Regions from separate parts of the Paenibacillus sp. GCM10023250 genome, predicted to be linked through region 2. Evidence: predicted binding sites of a transcription regulator. Region 2 holds the regulator's gene; each other region holds the start of a gene.
What was found. Region 2 encodes Rex, which represses fermentation and respiration genes when NADH is low (regulators of the CRP and FNR family bind a similar motif). Its sites were predicted from a motif close to TTGTGAAATATTTCACAA; they were not measured.
Positions count from the first base shown of each region.

Region 1: the regulator Rex is predicted to act here: its motif matches at 3,036-3,053, upstream of ACFPB1_RS10915 (DUF1641 domain-containing protein).
Region 3: the regulator Rex is predicted to act here: its motif matches at 2,218-2,235, upstream of nadA (quinolinate synthase NadA).

Region 1 covers NZ_JBHSHY010000010.1:99,542-106,870, reverse strand. Annotated here, with positions in the region: gene ACFPB1_RS10930 (DUF4432 family protein) at 1-200, opposite strand, end outside; gene ACFPB1_RS10925 (DUF4395 domain-containing protein) at 525-980, shown strand; gene ACFPB1_RS10920 (NAD(P)/FAD-dependent oxidoreductase) at 1,210-2,388, opposite strand; gene ACFPB1_RS10915 (DUF1641 domain-containing protein) at 2,459-2,896, opposite strand; gene ACFPB1_RS10910 (hypothetical protein) at 3,226-3,357, opposite strand; gene ACFPB1_RS10905 (hypothetical protein) at 3,395-3,583, opposite strand; gene ACFPB1_RS10900 (MATE family efflux transporter) at 3,969-5,321, opposite strand; gene ACFPB1_RS10895 (aldo/keto reductase) at 5,618-6,535, shown strand; gene ACFPB1_RS10890 (DUF1801 domain-containing protein) at 6,717-7,058, opposite strand; gene ACFPB1_RS10885 (VOC family protein) at 7,118-7,329, opposite strand, start outside.
Region 2 covers NZ_JBHSHY010000002.1:298,264-305,592, forward strand. Annotated here, with positions in the region: gene ACFPB1_RS04470 (hypothetical protein) at 92-856, shown strand; gene dinG (ATP-dependent DNA helicase DinG) at 1,016-3,910, shown strand; gene ACFPB1_RS04480 (redox-sensing transcriptional repressor Rex) at 3,907-4,566, shown strand; gene ACFPB1_RS04485 (amidohydrolase) at 4,547-5,848, shown strand; gene ACFPB1_RS04490 (DUF5590 domain-containing protein) at 5,881-6,369, shown strand; gene ACFPB1_RS04495 (hypothetical protein) at 6,493-7,029, shown strand; gene ACFPB1_RS04500 (AAA family ATPase) at 7,022-7,329, shown strand, end outside.
Region 3 covers NZ_JBHSHY010000062.1:1,670-8,998, reverse strand. Annotated here, with positions in the region: gene nadB (L-aspartate oxidase) at 1-1,201, opposite strand, end outside; gene nadA (quinolinate synthase NadA) at 1,253-2,191, opposite strand; gene ftsH (ATP-dependent zinc metalloprotease FtsH) at 2,590-4,617, opposite strand; gene hpt (hypoxanthine phosphoribosyltransferase) at 4,724-5,263, opposite strand; gene tilS (tRNA lysidine(34) synthetase TilS) at 5,331-6,767, opposite strand; gene ACFPB1_RS25830 (serine/threonine protein kinase) at 6,827-7,329, opposite strand, start outside.

The DNA.
Region 1 (7,329 bases), on a different contig from region 2:
GACTCGCCGAAGGGCGTGCCGAAGCCTTGGCCCCCGAGCGGCTTCCCGCTTCGCCACAGCCACTCCCTGCCCGTCCGCCGGTTCAGCAGCGACACGGCTTTCGCGCCGAGCTCCGGCACGACGGTCAAGGCCAGCTGGCCGGTGCCGCCCGTCCACGCCTTGCGGCCTTCGATTTCGCTAAGCGTCCAGTTCGTCATCATGGGATCCCCCGCTCGATCCGGCATTGCCGGCTATTCATCGTGGCAGCCCGCCGTTCGTTCGCGGCGTTAAGCTGGCCTCGTTATGCGCGTGCATGCTTGCGTGCATGAATCGTTAACGCCGTTAGGCGTTATAGAATTATAGCGCCCGGGCCGCGAACGCACAATTCAATATTTCGTAAGGCTGCTGTTCAAATTATTGGCCTCGCCCGGCGGCATCGCGATCAGCGGGATATTGGGCGGGAAATAACAGATTTACCCTACCCGAATAGTAAGAATGGCGTGTATAATGGAGCCAACGACCTAGTCCGAACGGAGGCCGCCCTAATGACAACGCCAACCTTGAAGCTCGACCCTTACGCCTGCATCGACGAAGTGCCCCTGCACCGCGTCCGCGGCAACCAGCTCGGCATCCTGCTCAGCGTCATCGCGACGGTCGCGGCGCAGCAGTACTGGCTGCTCCTGCTGCCGCTCGCCGTGCAGCTCATCGGCCGCGCGTACGGCGTGCGGTACAACCTGTTCGTGCGCGTACTCTCGCCGCTCCTGCCGGCCAGCGCCAAGACCGAAAGCCGCGAGCTGCTCCGGTTCAACAATCTGCTCGCGATCCTCTTCCTGGCCGTCGCGCTGCTCGGCTTCGCGCTCGGCCTCGAGACGCTCGCCTACATCAGCCTCGGCATGCTGACGGCGGCCGTCGTGCTGGCGCTGAGCGGCTTTTGCCTCGGCTGCTTCATGTACTTCCAGTGGAAGCAGTTCCTCGCGCGCCGCCGGCTGCGCAAGGGCTGACCGCCCGCACCTCCGGCTTGTGTACACTTCTGATTGTGGATATGTGGGCAACTTTTCGAAAAGCGGCGCGTTTCCTCCGTTTCTATGCTGTTGACACTGTGTATAACATTGTTGATAAGTGGATAGAACCGTGGATAGCGCTGCGCCCGGCGGGCGTGCAAAAAAGCCCCGGCTCCTGTTGGAGCCGGGGCTTTCGCCATTCGTTCGAACAGCGCGGTTCGGGCTGGGATTAGTACGCCAGCGAGAACAGGCCGTTGATGTGCGTCAGGTAACGCGCGTTGGATGCTTTTTTCATCAGGGAAGCCGGCGTGCCTTTCAGCTCGATGCCGGATTCGCCGATCGTGCCGATGCCGTCTTTGCGGCCTAGGCTTGCCAGCGTGCCCGAGAAGATCGGCTTGAAGGTATCCATCTTGAAGTTCTTGATGGATGCCGCGATGTTCGCGCCCACGAGCTCGCCCATTTGCCAAGCCAGCTGCGCCGTCGGCGGGTATGGACGGCCTTCCGGTCCGAAGACGACCGCGCAGTCGCCGGCCAGGAAGACGTCAGGGTGCGACGTGGATTGCAGGTGCTCGTTGACCGTGGCGCGGCCGCGGTTCACTTCGATGCCGCAGTTGCCGACCAGCGCGCTGCCTTGTACGCCGCCCGTCCAGACGAGCGTGTTCGTTTCGATCGTGCGGCCGTCCTTCAGCGTGACGACGTTGCCGTTCACTTCCGTGATCGCGAGGCCCGTCAGGAATTCCACGCCGCGCGCTTCGAGGCTCGATACCGCGCGCTGAATGAGCTCAGGCGAGAAGATCGGCAGGATCGTCGGCATCGCTTCGACCAGCGAGAGGGAGACGTCGGCGAAGTCAACGCCGTATTGACGGCAAATGTCCGGAAGCTCGTCCGCCAGCTCGCCGACCAGCTCGACGCCGGTCAAGCCGCCGCCGCCGATGACGAACGTCGCGTCCGCTTTGTTCTTGCTCGTCGCGTACGCTTTGATGCGTTCTTTCACGTGCGCGAACACTTTGTTGGCGTCCGCCACGGATTTCAGCGTCAGGCTGTTTTCCTGCAGGCCCGGGATGCCGAAGTAGTTCGTTTCGCTGCCCAGCGCGAGGACGAGGTTGTCGTAACGGTACGACGAGCCGTTGCTCAGCGCCACTTGCTTGCCTTCGACGTCGATCTTCTGCACTTCGCCGACGACGACGTTGATGGATTTGCCTTTCAGCAGCTTCTCGAGCGGCAGCGCGACGGCTTTCTCGGCCACGTTGCCCGCCGCGAGACGGTGAAGCTCCGTAATGATTTGGTGCGAGCCGACGCGGTTCACGACCGTGATGCCGGCTTCTTCCGTGGACAGATGCTGACGCGCGGACAGCGCGCTGAGCAAGCCGCCGTATCCGCCGCCCAGAATCAGAATTTCTTTTCTCATGGATCTCATCCTCCGTGCTTCGCTTAGTATGAATCGCTTGGCAATCTGGTTCTATTACGCAGACCGGTGATTACTTCTCCTGGCTTCTTCTTTCGCCCAGAATGTCGAGGTACGCTTGGCCAAAACGAAGCATCTTCTGCAGCTCCGGATCCTTCAGCAGCTTGATCATGCCGAACAGGCCGATGACGCTGTCGCTTTGCTCCGCGCGGTCGTTGGCTTCGATCGCCGCCGAGGCGTAGCCTTTCACTTTTTCCGTCAGGGGCTTGACGACTTCTTGGATGCCGCCCACCGTGTCTTGGATGAACACGCGGTCCGTCGCGACCTTTTGCGCGAGCTCATACGTCTTGGTCATGAGGGCCATCATTTCGGACAGTTTAGGAAGCTGGTCCACCAGTTGCGTCAGCGCTTCCTGCACTTCCGGCTTCAGCAGTTGATCAAGCACGTCCGATTTCGCCAATGCCGTTGCGGAGTCTTGCTGCTCCAGGTTCGATACCAATGTTTCACTCATTGTATTGCCTCCTTCAGATGTAGTCACTCAGCTGCAATCATCGCATAAAGATGAACTTGCCCGCGCCGGACCCGGTGTCAAGCAAGTTTAATCCCATTAATGGAGGAACGCGGTAAAGCGCATTCGCAAAAAGGGAGAAATGTGAAATTTATCACAAGACGCTTCGAGGATGACGGCAGCCTTTCTTCTTCCTCTACTGTATCGCTTTTTGCCCTGCGCGACTATAGGTAAATTAAAAAATTATTTTTATTATGACAATAAAAATAATTAATCATTCATGAGGGACAAGTCCGCTCTCGTCCGTCTTGCGGATTTCGGGTTTTATGTCTTTAATTTTTCCTAAAATTTGGTAAATCATCGCTCGATTCGAACCGCTCGGCCTTGTAGGCGACACCCATCGCCGCGGCCGCGGCGGGGGCCAGCGTCTCGCGGCGATTCGGCACGGGCGGGCCGATGTTCATTATGATCTCCCCCCGCTTGAAAATCATGTAATTCCCGTTAATGCGGCGCTTGGCGCGACGCGCCCTTCTCGCTTAACGCCTGCCTCAAAAAATCGAGAAACCGCGACCCTTCCTCGAACGTCAGCTGTCTCTGGCCGGACATGAATTCGAAGCGCTTCAAGATCCGGTCGTTGTCCTCGCCTAGACTGCGTACCAATCGTTGGATTTGCTGATCAAGCTGGGGCATGTTCCGTTCCTCCGATTCTCGAATGTGGGCCTAGCTTCTTCGGTCCTGCTATCCCACACTATTCGCAGCCGGAACGGATTTTGGGGCAGCGCGCGGCCCCGGCCCGCGACAAAAAAAAGCCCGCGGCGCCGAGGCGCCCGGGCATGTCCTTGCGTACGAACGCGTTAAACGTCCGCTTTTCTGGCCATACTTCCTAGTAGTCCAAACGAGTAGTCAAAAGGAAAGGCGGCGAAGGCCATGAACGAATCCTCCTCCCGGTTTGTGACCGGGCTCATCTGGGGCACGCTGATCAGCGCATTGCTATGGGCAGCCCTGACGATGTCGGTCTTGGGCTGGCTCCGGTTCCTCCGCGCGTAATCCAACCCGTCCGGGCCGTCCGCTCCGGCTAGATCAGCTTATGCCGGTACCACTTCTTGCCGCGGAACCGCGCCAGGAAGATCGCCCCCCGCACGCCCCATTCGATGTTCATCGCCAGCCAGACGCCGACGATCCCGTACTTGAACACGATGCCGAGCATATACCCGAGCACGATCCGGAACAGCCACATCGACAGCAGCGACACGATCGACGTGAACTTGGAGTCCCCCGCCGCCCGCAGCGCGGACGGCATGACGAAGCTGATCGACCAGAGCGGAATCTGCATGGCGGCGTTGATCAGCACGATGACGAAGATGTCGTGCTTCAGTTCCTCCGGCGGATTGAACAGGCTAACGAGCGGATGGAACAGCGGCACGACGATCAGCGCCGTGATCAGCAGGAATCCGGTCGAGACCCACAGGAAGAATCGCGTGTACTTGCGCGCTTCGTCCACGTTCTGCCGGCCCATCGCCTGCCCGACGACCGTAATCGCAGCGATCGAGAGCGCCGCCGACGGAATCTGCGTCAAGCCGGCGAACGAGCCGCCGATGGCGTTGACCGCGATCGCGTTCGTGCCGAGATGGACGATGAAGATTTGGGTGACGATCTTTCCCCCGTTGAAGAACATCTGCTCCGCCGCGAACGGCAGCCCCACGTAGAGAATCCGCTTCACCATCTCGAAGCGCACGCGCACGATGTCCATAATCCGCAGATGCAGATTGGTATCGAGCTTGAGGATGTAGTAGAGCGCGAACAGCGCCGCGCCGTACCGCGCGATATTGATCGAGATGCTCATGCCGAGCACGCCCATGTGCAGCACGTTGATGAACAGGACGTTCAGCAGCACGTACGACAGGTTCATGATCAAGGACAGCACGAGCGACGCCCGGGACCGCCCGATGCCGCGCAGCGCGCCGCAGACTGCCTCCGTCAGCGCGATCCCGGCGTAGGACGCGCAGCTGCCGATGAAGTACGTCTTGGCTTTGGCGATGACGTCCGGGGAGGCCGCCCCGAACAGCAGGTGCAGCGCCGGGCCGTGCAGCGCGATCATCGCGAGGCCGATGACGATCGCGAACAGCGTCACGGACGAGATGGAGCTGGCCGCCGCCTTCGGCACCATGGGGAGATTCCCGCTCCCCTTGTACTGCGCCACGATGACCGTGCCGCCCGTCGACACCGCGACGAACACGCTGATGAGAAACATATTGAGCGAATCGACGATGTTGACCGCGCTGACCGCGGCCACGCCCGACGAGCTGATCATGGCGGTATTCAGCATGCTGAGGCCGATGATGAACGCCTGGTCGATCAGGATCGGGAGATAGAGCGACAGCAGCGCGCGGTAATCGCCGATGGCGAACCGCGCCAAAAACCGTTCCAAAAAAGCTAGTCTCCGCTTACTCCGGTAAGCAGGTTGTTCCACGTCATCACATTCTTTTTTATCGGATTTGGGTTGAAGCTCCGGCCAAGCACACCGACTCTATTATAGCAAAGATCGCCCCGGACGGGGTCCCGAATCGGCGGCAATCTTTTCCGCGCGGGTCCGGGCGCCCTTGAAACGGGCCGCCCGGTGTGTCACAATCGGATGAGGAACGCCGGCTCGTCCACCTGTAACCATCACATTCGACCGGCCCGGCAGAACCTAATTTCCTCATTATGAATGGGAGGCAAGGAATCATGAGAACGATCAAGCTCGGAACCAGCAACCTGGAGGTCCCCGTCCTCGCGGTCGGCTGCATGCGCATCAACCAGCTGGACAAGGCGGGCGCGGAGCGCTTCGTCCAAACGGCGCTCGAGGCGGGCGCGAACTTCTTCGACCATGCGGATATTTACGGCGGCGGCAAATGCGAGGAAATCTTCGCGGACGCGATACATATGAGCGACGATGTGCGCGAGAAAATCATGCTGCAATCCAAGTGCGGCATTCGCCAAGGACAGTTCGATTTCTCCAAGGAGCATATCCTCGGTTCCGTCGATAAAATCCTGCAGCGCCTGCGCACCGACTATCTCGACGTCCTGCTGCTGCACCGTCCGGACGCGCTCGTCGAGCCGGAGGAAGTGGCGGAAGCGTTCGATCAGCTGGCAAGCTCGGGCAAGGTGCGCCACTTCGGCGTGTCCAACCAGAACCCGAACCAGATCTCGCTGCTCAAGAAATTCGTGAAGCAGCCGATCGTGGCCAACCAGCTGCAGCTCAGCATCACGAACGCCACCATGATCTCGAACGGCATCAACGTCAATATGGAGAACGACTCCTCGATCAACCGCGACGGCAGCATTCTCGACTACTGCCGCCTGCACGACATCACGATCCAGCCGTGGTCGCCGTTCCAATTCGGCTTCTTCGAGGGCGTCTTCCTGGACAACCCGAAATTCCCGGAGCTGAACGCGCAAATCGACGAAATCGCCAAGAAATACGACGTCAGCAACACGACGATCGCCATCGCTTGGCTGCTCCGCCACCCGGCCAACATGCAGCCGGTTACCGGCACGACGAATATCGAGCGGCTGAAAGACTGCATCCGCGCCGCCGAGATCCGTCTGACGCGCGAAGAATGGTACGCCATCTACCGCGCGGCGGGCAACATCCTGCCGTAAGCCGGCCTTGCGGCGCGCGCGGCATGGCGCCGCGCGCAAACAGCAAACAGCCTCGGGTCCGATCAGGCCCGAGGCTGTTTGCCGTCCAATCTGGCCGCCTTCGCCGTTCGATGCGCGCGGACGCACGTCCGGACGGACGAGGCCTGGAAAGCGCGACAAGACCGAGCGGCCAACCGCCTGTCTACAGCCCCGCGGCCGCCTGTACGACGAGCGCCGACAGCTGCGCCGCGTCGAACGCGTCGCCCCGCTTCAGCTTCATCGTCTTGCGCTCGGGCGGGCCGTCGAACCGTCCGGCTGGCAGCTCGAGCCCGGCGGCGTTGAAGATCGTGAAGCTGACCGCGTCCTTCGAGGTGCTGATGACGGCGGCGTATTTGCCGTTCTTCAGAAAATGCGGCTTCTTGTACTGGATGCGCTCCTGCACGTCCGGCACCGCGCCGCGGACCGTCTCGCGCAGGCCGGCGCACAGCTCCCGCTGCCAAGGCTCCTGAATCGTCTCGATAAAAGTCGTCACTTCGTTATTCATGGTTGGATTCGCTCCTTCGTTTTGTGTTTGCGTTTGTGCAAGGTTCGGTTGCCTGTGCGTTACAGCTGCTTGACGATCTGCCAGACGACGCCGAACTTGTCCTGCACCTCGCCGTAGTACGCGCCCCACGGCTGCGGCTCGAACGGATACTTCACTTCTCCGCCGTCGCTCAGCTTGGCGAATGCCTCGCGCGCCTCCGCCTCGTCGCCGTACGACAGCGACAGCGAGATGCTCCGCGTATAACCGGCCGGCACGCCGTCGGAGAAGAACA
Region 2 (7,329 bases):
GGTTGGAGTATGAAAACCGATGCCCGGGCAAAGAATGAGCATAACACTCGCTTCATTCTCTACATTACGGCGTGAAGGTGGGGGGCGTATCATGTTCAAGCATGTTTTTGCCACGATGCAGGACATCCTTCAAGACATCATCATTCATTATCCGCATGCCAACGACACAGAGCGCCAACGATTGGATGAGCAGTTAGCCAAGCTGAAGCAGTTCAGCGATCAGTTTATCGAAGAATGGCTGCAGTTCGAGGAGAAGATGGCCGATTTCCGCGAATTGAAGCAGGAATTCGGGTATGGCCCGGCAGCCGGCGACAGCCAGCCGGCCGGGGCAAGCCCCAAAGAACAGGCGTACCCGAAAATCGTCTCCGAGGTGCCGCTAGCGGCCCAGCAGGCCGGACTTTCCCCGGCCGGTATCGGCTTGGCGGAAGCGGACGACGGCGAATGGGAAGCCGCGGCCGGGTTCCACCGGTCCATGTCCAAGGGGCAGGGCTACTTCAAGCTGCTGATGTTCCGCGAAGCGGCCGCGCATTTCGAAGACGCTGTGCACCGCTCGCCCGAGAATAACCAGGCTCGCCTGTTCCTCGGCATGAGTTTCATGCATCTGCAGGAATGGCACGAAGCCCAGCGGCACTTCCAGCTGCTGGTCGAAATCACGGAGCATCCGAGATGGCGGGCGCTCGGGCTGAACGCACTCGGCTGCATTCAAGCGGTGCGCATGAATTTGGAGCAGGCGGCCGTTTATTTCGAGAAGGCGCATCAGGCCGATCCGAATTTCACCGACCCGCTCGCGAACATGCAATCATGCGCGAAGCACGCGGGCCAACTGTCGCTTTATTTCGGGAGCGGCCAGCTGTAAAATCGAACGGTCATGTGAGCAGGGGAAACTATCGGTCCTCGCTGAACGTTCTATAAACGAAACGCGCTGCGCCCGGCCGGCGCCGGCCGGGCTGCCCGGTCACGCGCCGCGCTTGCCGGGAGCAGCCGTTTTTGCTTGTTTGGGGAGGATACGTACCGGATGAATTACGCCGTATTGGATTTGGAAACGACCGGCCACGGCGCCGGAGACGATATTATACAGGTTGGGCTCGTCCTGATGGACGAGGACATGAAGGTCGTGCGGACGTACAGCTCGTTCGTCAAGCCGGCCATTTCGATCCCGGCCTTCATTACGGGCTTGACCGGTATCGATGACGCGACGGTAGCGGATGCCCCGGAGCTGGAGGAAGTGCTGCTCGAGGTCGTGCCGCTGCTCTCCGACGCCGTGCTCGTCGCGCATAACGTCGGCTTCGACGCCGGATTTCTGAACGCGGCGCTCGACCGCTGCGGGTACGTGGCGTTCGACGGACGGCGGCTCGACACGATCGACCTGCTGCGCATCTTGTATCCGACGCTGACGACCTATCAACTAGGCGCGGTGACGGAGCTATTCGGCATTGAACACGATCAGCATCATCGCGCGGACAGCGACGCCATGGCTACGGCGGAGCTGTTCGCTGCGTGCTGCCGCAAACTGGAAGGCCTTCCGTTGCTGACGCTGCAGCGGGTGGCTCAGCTGCTCGGCGACGAGACCGACGATCTCGGCTGGTTCGTCTCGCGATTCGCGACTCGCAAGGAGATGGCCTCGGCGATCGACATGGACGCGTTCGCGTACTTCCGGCAGTTCGCGATGAAGGCCGGCGACTGGACGGAGGAGCAGCATCCGCGCAGCGACGAGGACGCGGCCGCCGCAGCCGCCGATTGGACGTTCTCCGCATTTCTCAACCATCTCAAGCAAGGCATCGCCGCCGTCATTCCGGGCTACGAAGAACGGGAACCGCAGAACATGATGTTCCAGGAAGTCATCGACGCGCTCGAGGAAGAACGGCATCTGCTCATTGAAGCCGGCACGGGCACGGGCAAGTCGCTCGGCTATCTCATTCCGGCTCTCTACTATGGTGTCCAGCACAACAAGAAGATAGTCGTGAGCACGCATACAATCAATTTGCAGGAACAGCTGCGGTCGCGGGATTTGCCCCTGCTGCTCGCCGTCATGCCGTATCCGTTTAAAGCAGCCGTCTTCAAAGGGCGCGGTAATTACTTATGTCTGCGCAAGTTCGAGGGCAAAGTGAACATGCGCGACTTCGTCGCGCCGGCCGAGGACCGGATAACGGCTTCGCAAATGGTCGTCTGGCTCAGCGAAACGGAGCACGGCGACCAAGAAGAGCTGAACTTCGGCAATCGCGGCGCGGATTTCTGGAGCGCGGTCGCGAGCGATGCGGACTCCTGCTTGAACCGAAGCTGCCCGTGGTTCAAGCGCTGCTATTATCACCGCGCGAAGCAGGAAGCGAACCTCGCGGACGTCGTCATCACGAACCATTCCATGCTGTTCACGGATATCCGCGCGGATCACCGCTTGCTGCCGGGCTACGAGCACCTCATCCTGGACGAGGCACATCACCTGGAAGACGTCGCGGGCAAGCATCTCGGAACGCAGCTGTCGTACTACGCGATTCAGCAGCCGGTGTTCCGGCTCTGCAAGGATGCGCGGAACGGCCAGCTGATCGTGCTGAACAGCCGGCTGGCGCATGAGAACGTCGAACAGACTCAGAAGTGGCGCGAGGAAATCGACGAGGTGGTGCCGGTATTCGGCGAGCTGCGCGACGAATGGGACCGGCTGTTCGAGCTGCTGTACGCGCTCACGAGCGCGGGCGGCGGGGCGAAGAGCGCGGCTGCCGACGCGGCCGGCGGCGAGGGCGGGCAATACGTGCTGCGGCTTCGGGGCGGCAAGCTGCCGGAGCTGTGGAAGGAAGCCCAGCTGATCGAGGAAGCGGTGCACGGCTACTTGAGCCAAATCATCCGGCCGCTCGATAAGGTGTTCGCCGCCATCAAAGAGGAGATCGACGATCCCGCCATCGCGGCGCTCGTCACCGACCTTAGCGGCACCGTGAAGGATTTGGCCCGGGCGAGAGACGATCTGCGCCAGTTCATCAAGGCGGATAAGGCGGATACGGTGTACTGGCTGGAGGCGAACGCCAATTCCCGGGCGAAATCGGTGCAGCTGTACGCCGTGCCCGCGGACGTCAGCAGCCAGCTGCGCACCTATTTCTTCGACACGAAGCGCAGCGTCATCTTGACGTCGGCCACGCTGTCCGTGCAGAAATCGTTTCAATACGCATGCGAGCAGCTCGGCCTGGCCGGCGAGGAAGAGGCGGGGCGGCTGAAGACCGTTCAGCTCCCGTCGCCGTTCAATTACCGGGAGCAGGCGCTCGTCATCATCCCGCGCAATTTCCCGGTGTTGAAAGGCGCGTCCGGAGACCCGATGTTCATGGAGAAGCTCGTCGCGTCGCTGACGGAGACGGCCGTCGGCACACATGGCCGGATGCTCGTCCTGTTCACGTCGTACAAAATGCTGAAGCAGGCGTACGAGCCGCTGAAAGAAGCGCTGTCGGAACATGGCATTCAGGTCTTGGGGCAGGGGATCGACAGCAGCAACCGCAGCAAGCTGACGCGCCGCTTCCAGCAGCAGGCCGCTTCGATCCTCCTCGGGACGAGCAGCTTCTGGGAAGGCGTCGACATTCCCGGCGACGCGCTGACGTGCCTCGCCATCGTCCGGCTGCCCTTCCAGCCGCCGAACCATCCGCTCGTCGAAGCCAAGTCGGAGCTGCTGCAGGAGCAGAAGCAGAACCCGTTCATGAAGCTGTCTATCCCGCAGGCGGTCATCCGCTTCAAGCAGGGCTTCGGCCGGCTGGTCCGGACGGCGAAGGACCGCGGCATCGTCCTTATTTACGATACTCGCGTCATCGATACCTATTACGGCAAATATTTTCTGTACTCGCTTCCGGGCCCGAAGATCGAAACGATGCACGTTGACCAAATCGTGCCGCGGATGCACGAGTGGCTGGCCTCGCGCGAAGAAGGAGTGGAAACATGAAACCGATGAAAATTTCCGAGGCCGTCGTTCGCAGACTTCCCGTGTACTTGCAGGTATTGAACGACTTGAGCGCACGGGATGTCCAGACGGTTTCATCGCAGGAGCTCGGCAACCGGCTCGATCTCAATCCTGCTCAAATCCGCAAGGATCTGGCATACTTCGGCGATTTCGGCCGCAAAGGAATCGGCTACGACGTGACGTACCTGATCGAGAAGATCCGGCAAATCCTGAAGCTCGACCAACCGCTCAACGTCGCGCTCGTCGGCGCCGGCAACCTCGGCCGGGCGCTATGCAATTACAACACGTATTTAAAGGATAATATGAAGATCACGGCGGTGTTCGACGTGCATCCGTCGATGATCGGCACGTCCATCAACGGGCTGACCGTATTGCCGATGGAGAAGTTGAAGGAGACGATCGTCGAGCGACATATCCGGATCGGTATTATCACGGTACCGGCCGTCGAAGCGCAGAACGTCGCAGACCGGTTCGTCGACGCCGGCGTCGACGGCATCCTGAATTTCGCGCCGACCATTCTCCGCGTGCAGGACGGCGTGCGGATCCACTATGCGAATTTCACGACCGAACTAATGAGCCTCGCGTATTATTTGGACGAAGAAGGAGAAGAGAACGAAAATGAAGCGGATCTGGATTAAAGACGGCGCCTTCGTCACGATGGACGACGTTCGTCCCGTGGTCTACGGCCATATGGTCGTAGAAGGCGATACCATCCTATACTTAAGCGAAGAGACGCCGGACCCCGCGCCGGAAGGCGCCGAAATTATCGACGGACGCGGCTATGTCTTCATGCCCGGCCTCGTCAATACGCACGGCCATGCCGCCATGTCGCTGCTGCGCGGCTATTCGGACGATGAAACGCTGCAGGTATGGCTGGAGCAGAAGATGTGGCCGATGGAAGGCAAGTATACGGACGAAGACGCCCGATGGGGGACAGCGCTGGCCGTCAGCGAGATGCTCCGCTCCGGCACGACGACATTCGTTGACATGTACGACCGGATGCATCTGGTCGCCGAAGTGGCGGAGCAGTCCGGCATCCGCGCGCTGCTGACGCGCGGTGTCATCGGCTTGTGCCCGCCCGACGTGCAGACCGCCAAGCTGAACGAAGCGACGCGGTTCGCGCAGGAATGGAATGGCCGGGCGAACGGCCGCATTCGGACGATGCTGTCCCCGCATGCGCCTTATACGTGCCCGCCCGATTATATCGCGCGCATCGTGGAAGCGGCGCATGAGCTGGATCTCCCGCTCCACACCCACATGTCGGAGACGGCCGCCGAGGTGCAGCGCAATGTCCTCGATTACGGCTGCCGTCCCGTCGAGCATCTGGACAAGCTCGGCTTCTTCTCGCGGCCGGCGCTGGTGGCGCACGCGGTGCATCTGACGGACGACGAGATCGCCCTGCTCGCGGAGCGCGGCGTCAGCGTCTCACACAATCCAGCGAGCAACCTGAAGCTGGCGAGCGGCGTGGCGCGCGTGCCGGATATGCTGCGCTTGGGCGTGACCGTCGGTCTCGGCACGGACAGCGCGGCGAGCAACAACAACCTCGACCTGTTCGACGAGATCCGCTTGGCGGCGCTGATCCATAAAGGCGTCTCCGGCGACCCGACCGCCGTTCCCGCTTGGGAAGCGCTGAAGCTCGGCACCGTCTCCGGCGCCCGCGCGATCTGGCAGGAGGGACGGATCGGCCAACTGAAGGAAGGCATGAAAGCCGACTTCATCGCGCTCGATATCGAACAGCCGCATTTCTACCCGCGGACCGATCTCGTCTCCCATCTGGTATACGCGGGAACGGGACGGGACGTGCGCCATGTCTGGGTCGACGGCGTTCGGGTCGTCAAGGACGGCGCTTGCGTCTTCCTCGATGAGGCGCGGATCAGGGCTGAGGCGCAGCGCTGCTTCGAAAGGCTGTTAACGAGCTGATGCGCGTCAACCGGTTCAAGAGAGCGCCGTTCATGACGACGGGCCGCTGGATCGCGCTGCTCGTCGTCGTGCTCGCGCTGCTGCTCGTCGCCTTCAACGCCTACTATCGTTACGTGCAGGCGCCGGTGTGGAAGGCGGAGGACGCCGCAGAGGCCGACGCGAAGAAGCGCAGCGGATTGAAAGACATTACCGGTTCGTATTCGTACGTCTGGGACGAGCCGGTATGGGTCGTCAAGGGCAAGGACGAGAGCGGCGCGGCCGCATACGCTTGGCTCAAGAAGGATGAAGCCATCACGCTCAAGGCGAGCGAAGGCCAAACGAAGGATGACATCAAAGCGGCGTTCCTGCTGCAGAAGCCGGACGCCGACATCGCCCACATCCGCCTCGGCCTGTTCGGCGGCGAGCCGGTGTGGGAAGTGTTTTATTCGCGCAAGCAAAGCGGCGTCGTGTATCATTTCTACGACTTCTACCGGTTTCGCGACGGGTCGCTGATCGTCATGTACAAGCTGCCGGCCCAATAGCCGACAGGCAGGCCTGCCAGCATTCCCCGGCTCCTGAACTCCGTGGATTATGATATACTTTCGTATAGCAACGTTGATAGACGAAAGTATAGCATATCCAAGGATGAAGGGAGCTTTTTTGCCATGAAAATACGTCCGTTGCCGATCGTGCTGACGGCTGTCATATCCGCCGCCCTGCTGACTGGCGGGTGGTTCATGTACCGCAACGAAGCCAACCTGAAGCCGCTCGACCGGATCGCAACCGGCACGCCGGGCGTCATGAACGCCAAGCCCGTCATCGGCCGCGATGCCATCACCGTGAATCTGACGCTCGACCGGGATGCGAATCTCCGGCAAATATACGATGCGATCGCCACGAAAGGCGATGCCATCATCGGTTCCAAGACGCTGAAGCTGAACATCAAGCCTTCGGGCTCGTCCGCGAAGCTGGACGACGTGTGGTCTTCCATGCTCTTCAAGGTCGCCCAGGCGATGGATCATCGCGAATACGCGGCGATCCCGGCCGCCATGACAGAGGCGCAGGCCGAACATCCCGGCATTCAAGCCGTGTCCGAGATGGACGACGCGAACGTCTACATTACGCTGAAAGACGGCCAGTCGGTCAAATACGTCGTGCTTCCGCGCGAAGCCAATACGATTGGAGCGTGGCCAAATGCTTAGATACGGCAAGGAAATGCTGATCGGGTTCGTCCCGGTCTTGATTTTGTTTCTTCAGTTCGCGGCAGGCATCAACATCATGCCGCTCGTCCTGCTGGCGGTCATCGCCGGCGGGCTGATCTACATGGCCCGTTCGCGCGGCAATCTGGCGACGGTCGGCGGCGAGCGCAAAAGCAAGCCGCGTCCGCTTAAACCGATGTCGTTCGATGAAATCGGCGGACAGGATCGGGCGAAGCAGGAGCTGATCGAAGCGCTCGATTTTCTCGTGCATGTCGACCAAATTTCGAAATTCGGCATTCGCCC
Region 3 (7,329 bases), on a different contig from region 2:
CGATGCGACGGCCGAAGACGATCGCTTCGGACAGCGAGTTGCTCGCGAGCCGGTTCGCGCCATGCACGCCCGTCGACGAGCATTCGCCGCAGGCGAATAGACGGGAGATGCTCGTTTCGCCGTTCAAATCGGTCGAAACGCCGCCCATCATATAATGCGCCGCCGGCGCCACCGGAATCCAGTCCGTGGTCAAATCGAGGCCGTAGGTTAGACAGTATTGGTAGATATTTGGAAAACGATGCTTGACCATCTCCGCGGATTCGTGCGTCACGTCCAGGTACACGAACGTCGACTTCGTCTCCTCCATCTCGCTGACGATCGCGCGGGCGACCACGTCGCGGGGCGCGAGCTCGAGCTGCTCGTGGTACTTCGCCATGAAGCGCTCGCCGCGAATGTTGCGCAGATAGGCGCCTTCGCCGCGGACGGCCTCCGAGATCAGAAACCGCGGCGCGCCCGGATAGCAGAGCGACGTCGGATGGAATTGCACGAACTCCATGTCCCGGATGTCGGCGCCCGCCCGGTACGCCATGGCGATGCCGTCGCCCGTCGCCACCTCCGGATTCGTCGTATACCGGTACAGTTGCCCGGTGCCGCCGGAGCACAGAACCGTCGCCTTCCCGCGCACGATCAGGCGCTGTCCGTCCGGCTTCTGTACGAGGACGCCCACGCACACGTTGTCGTCGGTCACGAGGTCAATGACAAAATGATCGTCCCACACTTCGATGCGGGGGTTGGCCACCGCTTTCTCCGAAAGTGCACGAACGATCTCATAGCCCGTGGCATCGCCGTTGGCATGCAGAATCCGGCGCTGACTGTGCGCGCCTTCTTTGGTCAAGGCGAACTCGCCGTTCTCGATATCAAACTTCGTGCCCATGCCCACCAAATCCTGCACGCCCTCGGTGCCTTCATGCACAAGCACGTCGACCGCTTCCTCGGAGCACAGTCCGGCTCCGGCGGCCAAGGTATCCTGAAGATGATACTCCGGCTTGTCGTCTTCCGAGATGACGGCGGCGATGCCGCCCTGCGCGTAGCGCGTGTTGCTGTCGAGCAGCGACTTCTTCGTGATCATGAGCACGTCGTTCCGCTCGCTCGCCTTGATGGCGGTAAAGAGGCCGGCAATGCCGGCCCCGATCACAATGACGTCTTTATGCAATACCGGCAGCTCCTCGAGCTGCTCGTCTACGAGATAACGTGGAATCATATCGATGCTTTCCCTTCTTTTTGGAAAGTGGGGAGCGGCGTTGCTACAGCGTTACTTCACTTGCAGCATGCGTTCGAGCGACAACCGCGCCTTGGCGGCAACGTCATCCGGCACGTAGATTTGCGGCTGCATCGTTTCCAGGCTCTTCACGAGCTTCTTCAGGTTGTTGACCTTCATGTTCGGGCATACCAGATACTTCGTCGCGAAGTGGAACGTCTTGTCCGGGCTGTCCAGACGAAGCTGGTAGCCGGTCCCGTCCTCCGTGCCGACGATGAATTCCTGGCAGTCGGATTCCTTGCAGTATTTAATGATGGCGGTCGTGCTGCCGACGAAATCGCCGAGCGCTACGACTTCCGGACGGCATTCGGGATGCACGACGAACTGCGCGTTCGGATGTTTCGCTTTCATCTCCTCGACGTCCTTCACGGTCAGCATGTCATGCGTATTGCAATAGCCTTCCCAGATGATCATCTTCTTGTCGGTCTTCTGCTGTACGTAATGGCCGAGGTTCTTGTCCGGCACCCAGATGATCTCGTCGGCGTCGACCGAATTGACCACGCGCACCGCGTTCGCCGACGTACAGCAAATGTCGGTCTCCGCTTTGATCTCGGCCGAGGAATTGATGTACGTCACGACCTTCGCGTTCGGATGCTGCGCCTTCAGCTTGCGCAGGCCGTCGACGTTGACCATGTCGGCCATCGGGCAGCCGGCGCGCTCGTCCGGAATGATGACCGTTTTGTTCGGCGCCAGAATTTTAGCGCTCTCCCCCATGAAGTGAACGCCGCAAAATACGATGACGTCGGCATCGGTTTCGGCCGCCTTCTGGGCAAGCAGGAACGAGTCGCCGCGGAAATCCGCGACCTCCTGAATTTCGTCGCGCTGGTAATAATGGGCAAGAATAATGGCATTTCGTTCTTTCTTCAGCTGCAGCAACCGTTCCCGCAATCCGCGATTTTGCTCTGCTTTGCGCTCGAGCGCTAATGCTTCCATGGCCTTTACTCCTCTTCTCCCTGACTTTGTGAACAGATGCACAAACCCTGCCAAAATAAACGGGCGTATCTGCCCTCATGCCTGTTTGTGCCGCTTTATAATCGAGAGCGCGAATCTGAACAAGATCGATGCCGCCGGCCCGTCCTTGCCAAACCCATGACTCACAGTCGGCAATATCAGTAATTAACATTTAATTTACACACGTTCCGGTATGCTGTCAACACACAAAAGCGGGCATATTCCCCAATTTCGAACGATTGGCGCGCCGGAACAGAACCCGCGTCCCTGAGGCTTGGTTCTGCTTGGAATTCGGCCAAGCGACGAGTGCCGCCCACAAAAAAACCACCCCTTGCAGACCATGTCTGCAAAGGGTGGTCGGATATCGATTGATATCGGGCTTATGGTTGCTGCGGGCCGCTTCCGTTCCCGTTGCCGTTGCCCTCGTCGTTGCCGCTGTCCGGATCGACCGGAGGCGTGACGATATCGCCGGCTTCTTTGGTTTGGATGCGCACTTTCACGCCGCCGATCGTATCGACGATCGGGTCGCCCTTCGGCTCCTCGGTCGTAACCGGGCCGCCGGTGTCACCCGCGATCGAACCGCTCTCGATCAGGCGTTTGATTTGCTCGAGCTCCAGGGTCTCTTCGCTCAGCAAGGTTTGCGCGATCAGATGCACTTCCTTGCTCTTCTCGGTGAGCAGCTCCTTCGCTCGGGCGTAGCACGCTTGGATGATCGCTTGCATCTCTTGGTCGATCTCGTAGGCGATCGCATCGGAGTAGTTCTGCTCGTGTCCGATGTCGCGGCCCAGGAACACCTGGCCTTGCGAGCTGCCGAACTGCATCGGGCCGAGCTTGTCGCTCATGCCGTATTCCATGATCATGGAACGGACGATGCCGGTCGCTTGCTTGAAGTCGCTGTAGGCGCCGGTGCCGATCTCGCCGATGAAAATCTCCTCGGCGACGCGGCCGCCGAGCAGGCCGGTCACTTTATCGAGCAATTCCTGTTTGGTCGTCAGCATGCGGTCGCCGTCTTTCGGAAGCATGATGACGTAGCCGCCTGCGCGTCCGCGCGGGATGATGGTGACTTTATGCACTTGGTCGGCGTGCTCCAGGAAGTACCCGACGATCGTGTGACCCGCTTCGTGGTAGGCGACGATCCGCTTCTCCCGGTCGCTGATGATCCGGCTGCGCTTCTCCGTGCCGACGATGACGCGGTCGATCGCTTCGTCGACCTCGATCATGCCGATGTCCTTCTTGTTGCGGCGTGCCGCGAGGAGCGCCGCTTCGTTCAGCAGGTTCTCCAGATCCGCGCCCGTAAAGCCGGTTGTGCGCTTGGCGATGACGTCGAGCTTGACGTCGCGGGTCAGCGGCTTGTTGCGCGCGTGGACTTTCAAGACCGCTTCGCGGCCTTTGACGTCCGGACGGTCGACCGTGATTTGACGGTCGAAGCGGCCTGGACGCAGCAAAGCCGGGTCGAGAATATCCGGACGGTTCGTCGCCGCGACGATGATGATGCCTTCGTTCGCGCCGAAGCCGTCCATTTCGACGAGGAGCTGGTTGAGCGTCTGCTCGCGCTCGTCGTGTCCGCCGCCGAGGCCGGCGCCGCGCTGACGGCCGACGGCGTCGATCTCGTCGATGAAGATGATGCACGGCGCGTTCTTCTTCGCGTTCTCGAACAGGTCGCGGACGCGGGATGCGCCGACGCCGACGAACATTTCCACGAAGTCGGAACCGGAGATGCTGAAGAACGGCACGCCCGCTTCGCCTGCGACAGCGCGAGCGAGGAGTGTTTTACCGGTACCCGGAGGTCCGACGAGGAGCACCCCTTTCGGGATGCGCGCGCCGACGGCCGCGAATTTGCGGGGATCCTTCAGGAACTCGACCACTTCGACGAGCTCCTGCTTCTCTTCGTCTGCGCCAGCCACGTCCTCGAACGTGACGCGTTTCTTCTCTTCGTTATATAGCCGGGCGCGGCTTTTGCCGAAGTTCATGACTTTGCCGCCGCCGCCCTGGGCTTGATTAATGAGGAAGAAGAACAGGATGAAGATAATCACGAACGGGATGATCGACGTCAGGAAGGTGAGCCAGATGCTTTGGCCTTCCATCGGCTTGCTCTTCATCTCGAACCCGTTCTTGACCTGCGCGTCGTACACTTCCTTCACGACGAATTCCTCGACGTTGGAGTGGGTGTAGAACTGGTTGGAGTCTACGCCCTCCGGCTTCTTCTTGTACTCCCCCGTGATCAAGTACGAATACCCGTCGAATTGGTACTGCAGTTCCGCAATGTTATTGTTTTGCAATTCCTGCCTGAACTGGTCGTAACGAATTTCCGTGCTGGAGTCGTTTTGGCTGCTGATAAATTGGAAGATCCCGACGGTCACCAAAAAAATAATCAAATAAAAGCCAGTGTTGCGGATGATCCGATTCATCCCCTACCTCCTCTCAAGACGCAAAAACTAAGTGGACCCTGCACGAGAAGCCCCCGGCGAGCGGGAGCCGTCTGACAAGGCGGATTGCATCCTTGTTGTGGTTCTGTTACTTCTCGTAAACCTCGGGCTTCAAGATGCCGATAAACGGCAGGTTGCGGTATTGCTCCGCGTAATCGAGCCCGTACCCGACGACGAACGCGTCCGGCAGCACGAAGCCTTTATAGTCCGCCTCCAGCTCCACCTTGCGGCCCGCCGGCTTGTCGAACAGCGTGACCAGCGTGATGGATTTGGCGTTGCGGCGCTCAAGCACGTCGATGAGGTAGCTGAGCGTCAGCCCGCTGTCGATGATGTCTTCGACAATGAGGACGTCGCGGCCCTGCACCGAAGCGTCAAGGTCCTTAATGATCCTGACGACCCCGCTCGTCTTGGTCGATTGACCGTAGCTGGACACCGCCATAAAGTCGATCTCGAGCGGAATGGTAATGGTTTTGACCAAATCCGCCATAAAAATAAACGCGCCCTTGAGCACGCAGATGACAAGGGGATTGCGTCCTTCGAACTCGCGGCTGATGGTTTCGCCAAGCTCCTGTACCTTCTGCTGAATTTGGTCTGCGTCGTAAAGCACTTCTTGAATGTCGTTCAGCAACACGGGCCCTCCTAATGTTTCTTGCCTATACTATGAATGGTTCCGCGCATCTTATTCGGACAATTCGTCAATCGGTAAAATCCGACGTAAATCGCGCTTTCATGCGCAGGACGCGCTTCGTCGCATCCGTGACCAACGCCGAAGCCGATCTGCGGATGCCCGGAATCCATAGCACCAGTCCATTGGCGTCCACGACGATCGGGAGCGCTTCGCGGCGCGAGGGAGCCACGCGATCGTCAACGAACATATCTTGTACTTTTTTGGTGCCGTTTAAACCAAGCACCGCCATACGGTCGCCGGGCCGCCGGTTCCGTACCGTGAGCGGGTAGCGGATCGCGTCCGCGTCGAACAGCGCCTCCAGCCGGTTTCCCGGTCGCTGCGCGCCCGCCGCAGCCGTCTCCTCGAACGACAAAATCGCTTCCGCTTCGGGCAGGCTGAGGGATGTCGTCCCTTCCGCCACTGCGTAAGCGTATCCGCCCGAAGCGACGGATTTCCGTCCCGGCTCCGAGGCGCGGATGAAGCGCAATTCGTCGTACTCGCGTACGAACCGGATGCCGCTGCCTGCATCGAAGCTCCACGTCGTGGCCGCGCTCCCGGAGGCTGCAAGCCGTATCGTTTCCACGCTTTCGAATGAAGAGGGTTCCGTATCCAAGCCAATATAACTCAATATTAGTTTAATCAATCTCCTTTGTAAAGCGACGTGCAAACCGAGCAGCGCTTTGCGATTCAATTGGCATCCTTCGCGGTGAGGCAGGACCAGGCGATCATATACCGCCTTCGTTTCCAGCGCCAGCCAATCATCCTCGGCCGAAGCCAGTTCCGCCAATCGTACCAGCGACTGCGGCAGCTGCGGGTTGTACGCCGACAAATACGGCAGGATATCGAGCCGGACGGCGTTGCGGAAATAATACCGCTGCCCGTTGCTGCTGTCGTGGCTGTACGGAATGGCCCACAAATCACAGTAGCGCAGGATGTCTGCCTTGTATTTACGCAAAAGCGGCCGAATAAGTTCCACGTTTTTTTCGAAACGCGAAACGGGAATGCCGGCGAGCCCCGAGAGCCCCGTTCCGCGTAAAATCCGCATGAGCACGGTCTCCGCCTGGTCGTCGGCATGGTGGGCGAGCGCGATGCGCGACGCCCCGTATGTATGGGCGACGCCGAGCAGGAATTCGTAACGCTTCCCGCGGGACGCCGCTTGTCCGTTCATGCCCGTTGCTTCAATATAAGCAGGCATGTCGATATAAGTAGATTCGCACGCAACGCCGAGCGAGGCGGCGAACCGGCGGACCGACTCCGCTTCCTGCGCGGACTCTTGGCCGCGAAAGCCGTGGTCGACGTGGGCGGCCACCAGCGTCAGCGACTCCGGCCCGGACAGGCGGTGCAGCGCGTGCAGCAGCGCCATGGAATCCGGTCCCCCGGAGACGGCGACGACCACCGTGTCGCCCGGCTTCCATAGCCCTTCCGCCTTGGCATATTCCGACAGTTCCTTCAGCCAATCCTCCACGCCGCGTCATCCTTCCTTGCCGATCTGCTAGATTCTCTTAAGCCCGATGAACGAAGCGCCTACAAGCCCGAACGCAGCAGCCAATACACCGTCGTGGCAAGCAGCGCCGCCGACAGCGCGAACAGGCCCTTCATCCAGCGCGGCGCCGGGGCCGCGGCGCCGCGGCGCGTCCGCCGGGGGCCGTGCATCCACTGCTGCCAGGCGGAGGCTGCCTCGCGGGCGTTGCGAAATTCGCCATAGAGCGCCTTGCGCAGCCAGCCGCTCATCGGCTTCAGGTGCGGGCTCGACGCCGCGAGCCGGGCGAGCTCCTCCTGCGTCCGGTTCTGCGGCAGCAGCCCCGCGGACAGCTGCGACAGCCGGCGCCCCTCGTGCAGCTGCACGCAAACGACGGCGAACGAGAACAGATCGTATCCCGCATCCGCTGTACGCGACCCGGCGTTCCAGTAGCCGCGGTCGTAAATCTCGGTAAATTGCCGAACGCCTTTGCCGAACGCCGTGGCGCCGCCGTAATCGACGAGCTCGGGCCGGCCGTAGTCCTCGACGATGACGTTCTCGAGCTTCA